3 regions of the Paenibacillus sp. FSL P4-0113 genome follow, and region 3 is predicted to be linked to each of the others. Evidence: riboswitches for the same ligand, from Rfam matches in the RefSeq annotation. Region 3 holds a riboswitch; each other region holds the start of a gene.
The links. A riboswitch is a leader RNA that binds a small molecule or an ion and turns the genes downstream of it on or off. The one in region 3 is predicted to bind cobalamin.

Region 1 (2,271 bases), 1.7 Mb from region 3:
TGCCACAAATGTTCGACCAGCTGCCGAGCTTTGCCAAAATGCTGCTGCAAAATGGTATCGTTTCGGGCTCGATTACAGCGATTGTCTTGAACATCGTTTTGACGAGAAAACAAGGGGAATCGGTCAAAAGCGTGACGGTTCAGGAGGTTCCACAGAAGGTTTGATGATTAGAAATAAATAAAGATAGCCGGAGAGAGGACGTATGCCTCTTTTCCGGCTGTTTGGCATGGGGTTATCCAGATAGTATATCCCCTTGCTGTCTGGGGATATATAGATAAACTGCGGAATGAAATGGGTAGCTCTAATTTGGTGCGTTTTCCAGTTTACTTACTAGAAGAATTTGCTAGAGCAGCGGGCGATATCATGGTATAATTTACCTTATGGATTTTGAATAGTGGTGGATGTTTTCGGACCACGGTGCAGCTTCCCGAAAGGGGGTGAAGCCGATGGTCAACCTTGTGTCGTGCTACGATGTGTTGCGTTGGATGGTTACGTTACTAAGCCTGGCGTTTAGTATTCGTAAACTTTATCGCTGGCTACGTCGAAAATTTCGGAACAAGCGAAAACCCACCGCGTAATTAGGTTGGCCCCTAACGGTGGGTTTCGTTTGCATTGACATTTAGTTATGCAGCGCGCCGTGGTGGTGATCCACAGCCTTTCAAGTCCTAAGAGTCTTTGCCGTTGGCGCGGCGAAGACTCTTTTTAGTATACGGACACGGTGGTTTACTCTATACCTAATTTTAACACTTCAATTGCGTGCACGCAATTGGAGGTTATGTCTTGTTTCTACCTTATCGTTCAAATTTAAATTATTGTGCAGCCTTTATTGACAAGCCTGTGACAACAAAATAAGATCGTAATGAAAAGAAATAAAGGAAGAAAACAGGTGTGAGCCGGACAACTCTATGTATGGGGTTTCGTAGAGACGATGTACATAGTTGTTGAGCATGTTCACTTAAAAGGGAAGTTCGGTTGATTCCGACACGGGCCCGCCACTGTATACAGGCATCAGCAGGATACTGCTGGAGCTTTCAGAACAGCCACTGGAATTGTGAAGAACCGGGAAGGCCTGAAAGATACGCCTGGAGTCAGGAGACCTGCCTGTTTTGACATCACTGTCAGACCCACGGGATGCTGGGGAGGTGGTTAGGCGTGCTGCATACGGAATGTCTGAAACCGATCTGATCCCTTCTATGTTTTTGGAGTTGGCTTCGAGGTGAGTTCTGACATTTTATATTGAAGGCATTTCTGACTGCTAATTAAGTGGTCTGGAATGCTTTTTTCGCGTTTTGCGTTAGTTTTATGCGGTTTTACAAGATAGAGGGGGATTCATCGAATGATTAGCAATCGTAGCAGGCGTTCATGGTTGATATGTACAGGGGTGATGCTGCTGGCAGTTATGGCTCTTTCGGGATGTGCCAGCAATAGGACGTCGGATAGCTCCGGCAAGGGTGAAAACGCGTCAGCACAACAAACAGCGACAGATAAAAAGCTGGTAATGGCGTATACATGGAAACCGTCAGGCGTTGACCCGCATGGAGATAATAGCTGGGATGTGATGCGATCCGGTGCAGGTGAGACACTGGTACGTTTGAATGAAAAGCTGGAGCCTGTCGCTTGGCTGGCAAAGGAGTGGAAGCAGGATAGCCCTACAGTTTGGACGTTCAGCTTGCAGGATAAAGTCACTTTTCATAATGGAAAAGGTATGGATGCAGCAAGTGTAAAAGCGTCTTTGTTACGCTCTATTGAGAAAAGCCATCTGGCGAAGGATTTACTGAATGTGAAGTCCATTGATGTAAGCGGCCCGCTGGCCTTGAAGATCACGACAAACCAGCCGAATGCGGCGTTGGTGTCTAATCTAGCTGATCCATCGACGATTGTACTGGATGTGGCATCGATGAAAGATGAACAGAGTTACCCAGCGATGACAGGCGCCTTTAAAATCAAAGCGTTCAACAAGGACCAATCGTTGGTCGTAGAGCGTTATGACGGATACTGGGGCGAGAAGGCACGATTGGCTGAAGCGACGATGAAGTTCATTACGGACGGGAATTCGCGCCTGATGGCACTGCAATCCGGTGAGGTGGACGTAGCGACGGATATTCCGGTTGATAACGCAGAGGTACTGAAAAAGAACGACAGGCTACAAGTGCTGTCGGCTCCGTCCTTGCGCACCCATATGATCGTGTACAATATGGAATCGCCAGTATTCAAGGATGCGGCGAACCGTAAGGTGGTGGACAGCCTGATTCCACGCGCATCGATTGTGAG
Region 2 (2,271 bases), 2.0 Mb from region 3:
ATAGCGAAAATGTTTATCTAATATAATGAATAAGTTTCGATGCTACTTAGGACAGGAGCTGAGACGTTAATGAATTCTATTTGTGTATTTGCCGGGTCCAGACCTGGACATTCATCGGTATATGTTGAGGCTGCAGGCAAGCTGGGGGAAGCCATGGCTCGCCATCATATTCGTCTGATCTATGGTGGCTCTAGCAGGGGGCTGATGGGAGAGGTGGCGAATGGAATGCTGGCGGGTAACGGTCAGGTCACTGGCATTATGCCCACCCTATTATTTGATGCAGAGATCATTCATCGGGGAGTTACCGAATTTATTGAGGTAGCAAGCATGCATGAGCGTAAAGCGGCAATGAGCGAGATGGCCGATGCGTTTATCGCCCTTCCGGGTGGCTTGGGAACCTTCGAGGAGCTGTTCGAGGTATTGTGCTGGGCGCAAATTGGCATTCATCGCAAGCCCATTGGGCTGCTGAATGTGAATGGATATTTTGACCCGTTAGTAGAAATGGTGCGTCATAGCGTGCAAGAAGGGTTTACCGGGGCTGAGCATCCAGCGTTATTAAGTATCTCTGCGGACCCGGATGAATTGCTACATATGTTAAAAAATAAAGCAGAGAACTTGAAATAAAGCGTTTTTCGTGCTTGCACAACTGATTGAGGCAAGGTTATGATAAGACCCATAATCAAATAGCGGACAGACAAGGTGCCTTTGCGGTTGAGCAAAGGGTAACAGGGAATCGGGTGCAAATCCCGAGCGGTCCCGCCACTGTAAGGAAGAGGATTTTTTTAAATGGTCACTCGTGAAAAACGGGGAAGACGAAAGAATCTGTTGATGCCAAGCCAGGAGACCTACCTTGATCTGTATGCACCGTTAACCTTCGCGGAGAGGATGGGTGTACGAAATCAGGAAATCAGGCACACGTTGCTTTTTCCATGTTGGCTAGAGGTTTGCGTGGATATGAACGTGCAGCAGCGTTTGAAGCGTAAACAGACAGATGGAAAACAACGGCAGGCTGGAGGAAGACAAATCGTGTCTTCTTACGCTGTTTGTTCGTCTGATGAGAGATACGTACATAGAAACCCCATCCGGGTAGGATGGGGTTTTTTTGAGTTACAGGATGTCCATAAATCATTGGAATAGATAGCATAGCTGCCCTGAAAAGGATGAATAGGAGGAGCACGATGAACCCATTAGGAAAATTGCTGGTGATTGGATTTGGACCAGGAGATATGGAACATATCACAAAACGGGCGCTGGATGCGCTGGCCGAAAGTGAGGTCATTATCGGCTACAATACCTACGTTGATTTGATCCGTCCGTTGTTGAACGGACAGGAGATTGTACGTACAGGGATGACAGAGGAAGTGAGCCGTGCGCAGGAGGCGGTTCGCCAAGCAGAGATGGGCAAGAAGGTAGCCGTCATTTCCAGTGGAGATGCAGGAGTCTATGGCATGGCAGGGCTGGTGTACGAAGTGTTGATGCAAAAAGGCTGGCGACGCGAGGACGGGGTTGAGGTAGAAGTCGTACCGGGGATCTCGGCTATTCAGTCCTGTGCTTCGTTGCTGGGGGCGCCGGTTATGCATGATGCTTGCACGATCAGTCTGAGTGATCATCTGACCCCGTGGGAAACGATTGTGAAGCGCGTAGAAGCAGCGGCTTCGGCCGATTTTGTGATTGCATTATACAACCCGCGCAGTGGTCGGCGTACCCGCCAAATTGTGGAGACACAGTCCATTTTGCTTCGTTACCGCGATCCGAAAACTCCGGTCGGGCTGGTGAAGAGTGCTTATCGTGAACGTCAGCAAGTTATTGTAACGACGCTGGAAGATATGCTGAACCATGATATCGGGATGCTGACGACTGTAATCATCGGCAATTCCTCGACGACGGTGTATGACGGCTTGATCGTGACTCCGCGCGGATATCAGCGCAAATACACGCTGGATGCGACCGAGCAGGCGCTCAAGCCGCATCAGCGGCTCCGCACGGAAGCGGAGCCGTGGTCGCTGGATGCGTCGCAGGCTGGAGCAGCTCCAGCCGTGACTGGACCCTCCGCGAGCGGCGCTTCGGTTGCGACGCAGGCACGCCCGCAAGCGATGGCTGCCGTGCAGGCAACGACTGCTGTGCAAACCGGCGCAGCCCCGGCATCGCTGGCAGCAGAGGCGCTAAGCCGCCTCGCTATCGGCGGTAAGCTGCCTGGCGAAGCCAACGCTCGCTGGAGCGGGCAAGCGCCTGCTGCCGAGAGCACCGCCAGAACGTCAGCGGTGGCCGGAG
Region 3 (2,271 bases):
ACGGATCAGCCAAAGGATTACGCAGCACACCCTGAAATCCGGCTCCCGCCAGCGCCAGCGCTGCTCCTACCAACATTCCCAGTAACACTCGTGGCAATCTGACCTTCAAAATAATCTGCTCCGAGGATGTATTCCAATCCGGTGTAAACGTATCGCCTAACCACGGTAGGTGGTTAACCAGAATGCCCGTGATTTGGCTGACCGGAAGCTTGGCCGAGCCGATGCCAAGACAGAGCAGCAGCGTCAGCAACAGCAGGACAAGACCTGTCCCTCCAAAGCCGATCAGTTTACGGTTCATTTGAAAATTTCAGGATACACGCCCTTGGCCACTTCCTTGAGACCTTCCGTTACGCGTGGACCCGGACGACTGATCAAATTATCATCCACGGCAAATACCCGGTTGTGGCGAACAGCCGATATTTGATCCCATCCACTGCGAGCTTTAATGATATCACCGAGCGTCTGGCCCGTTTTGTCGTCCTTGACACTTTTGCTGTACAAAATCACGTCAGGGTTCGCAGCAATAATATTTTCCTCACTGATTTGGTACCACCCCTTCTGCGTGGCACCTACATTTTCGCCGCCCGCCAACGTAATCAGCTCGTCCATAAACTCGCCTTTACCCACTGTCCAGCCTGGTGAAAACTCGACGTATACCCGCAGCTTCTGCCCTTTACCGATATTTTTAATTCCTTCTTTTACTTCTGCTACATCTGCTCTCATCTTGTCAGTCACCGCTCTTGCTTCTCTCTGATGATCGGTGATTTTCCCATACAATTCGATGTTAGCCATGACATCTTCCACTGTCTTCGGTTCCGTTTTAAAAATCATAATTCCCATGTCGCGCAGCTTGGTCGTAGCCTGTTCACTAAGTGATATCCCTGCAAAAACGACTTCCGGGTTCGCAGCAATGATCGCCTCTTCGTTCGGTTTCATAATACCGCCCACTTTAGGCTTTTTCGTAGCTGCTTCCGGGTAATCAGAGTAGTCGGAGACGCCGACAATTTCCTTATCCAGCCCAATGGCGAACAACGCCTCGGTTTCTGCCGGGGAGACGGAAACGATTTTATCCGGCGCTTTTTTGAATGTAAATTCCTGTCCTGTTGCATCTTTAACTGTGAGCGGGTAAACCGTTTTGCCCGGAGGCTCTTGTGCGTTTACTGCCTGTCCCGGCTGCTGTGAAGAAGCCTGACCCTCTTTATTTTCTGCATTTTTTCCATTAGCGCCACATGCACTCAGCACAACTGCCAAAATCAGAGCCAATAGACCTGTTGTCCACACCTTTATTTTTTTTCCTGCCATGATTTGCACCCCTTCATAAATAAATCGTTAAGAGCGTTACTTGAACATCATCAGATATCTTCTAAATCTAGCCTTCTTTTCCTATCAAAAACCCCCGCATCCTCATATCAGGACACAGGGGTCACGTTAGCGCAGATCGTGCGCAGGCGGCAGCTTCTTTCCGCATGGACAGTCACTGCGAACACGTCATCCTTTCCTCGAAGGATTATGGTGACAGGCGGACGGGCAGGTATCCTGACTTATGGTAAAATACATGTCCTGAAATTCTTTCATATGCTTAGTAACATATAAAGAGGACTAACGGGCATGTTTCCATTTACAGTGGCGGGACCGCGCCGGATTCACACCGACTTCCCTTTTAACAGCGCAGGGAGGGAAACCATAGTTTCATCACGCTGCGCCGACCTCGTCTGCTGGATATTTGATGTAGTGGTAGTCAAGCCGTTCTTTTACTTGATGATTATAGGTTAAAATGAGGCGGCTTACAACCCAAACAGCCTCTTTATCCGCTGGTGTCTAACCTAATGAGGAAGCATTTCCGCTATGTAATTGTGCGGTCCTGCCAGCCTCAATTGAATCCTTAATGCTTCTCCCGGCTTCGGATTCAGACTCCAAAAATCATGGCCCGGTATCAGCATGCAAGCTAGCTGACGAATTACGCCACCATGCGTAACGACCAAAACAGAGGGCGACGTAGCAGTCAAATCCATGGGTTGAACTTCCATAGCAACACGCCATTCATACAGAGAGTCAAGAAATTTGCGCAGACGATTTACAAAATCTGTCCAAGACTCTCCACCAGGTGGGGTGATCCGTTGCGGCTCATCAATCCAAGCCCGATACAACGACACATCCTTGAGCATGTCATACGTTTTTCCATCCCACTCGCCAAAATGAAGCTCTCGCAGACATGGTTCCATCATAGGAGGCATAGTAGATAGGGAACGCCCAGACGTCAACTCTGATTCC

Region 1: linked by a shared signal. The riboswitch ahead of MKX46_RS14640 (ABC transporter substrate-binding protein) and the one ahead of MKX46_RS22470 (ABC transporter substrate-binding protein) in region 3 are both predicted to bind cobalamin.
Region 2: linked by a shared signal. The riboswitch ahead of cobJ (precorrin-3B C(17)-methyltransferase) and the one ahead of MKX46_RS22470 (ABC transporter substrate-binding protein) in region 3 are both predicted to bind cobalamin.

The regions. Positions count from the first base shown of each region.
Region 1 is NZ_JBBPAZ010000001.1:3,424,801-3,427,071, reverse strand. It holds gene MKX46_RS14645 (nucleobase:cation symporter-2 family protein) at 1-164, shown strand, start outside; cobalamin riboswitch at 922-1,119, shown strand; gene MKX46_RS14640 (ABC transporter substrate-binding protein) at 1,337-2,271, shown strand, end outside.
Region 2 is NZ_JBBPAZ010000001.1:3,178,226-3,180,496, reverse strand. It holds gene MKX46_RS13550 (LOG family protein) at 70-624, shown strand; cobalamin riboswitch at 682-867, shown strand; gene cobJ (precorrin-3B C(17)-methyltransferase) at 1,179-2,271, shown strand, end outside.
Region 3 is NZ_JBBPAZ010000001.1:5,140,152-5,142,422, reverse strand. It holds gene MKX46_RS22475 (FecCD family ABC transporter permease) at 1-298, opposite strand, end outside; gene MKX46_RS22470 (ABC transporter substrate-binding protein) at 295-1,302, opposite strand; cobalamin riboswitch at 1,510-1,701, opposite strand; gene MKX46_RS22465 (histidine phosphatase family protein) at 1,824-2,271, opposite strand, start outside.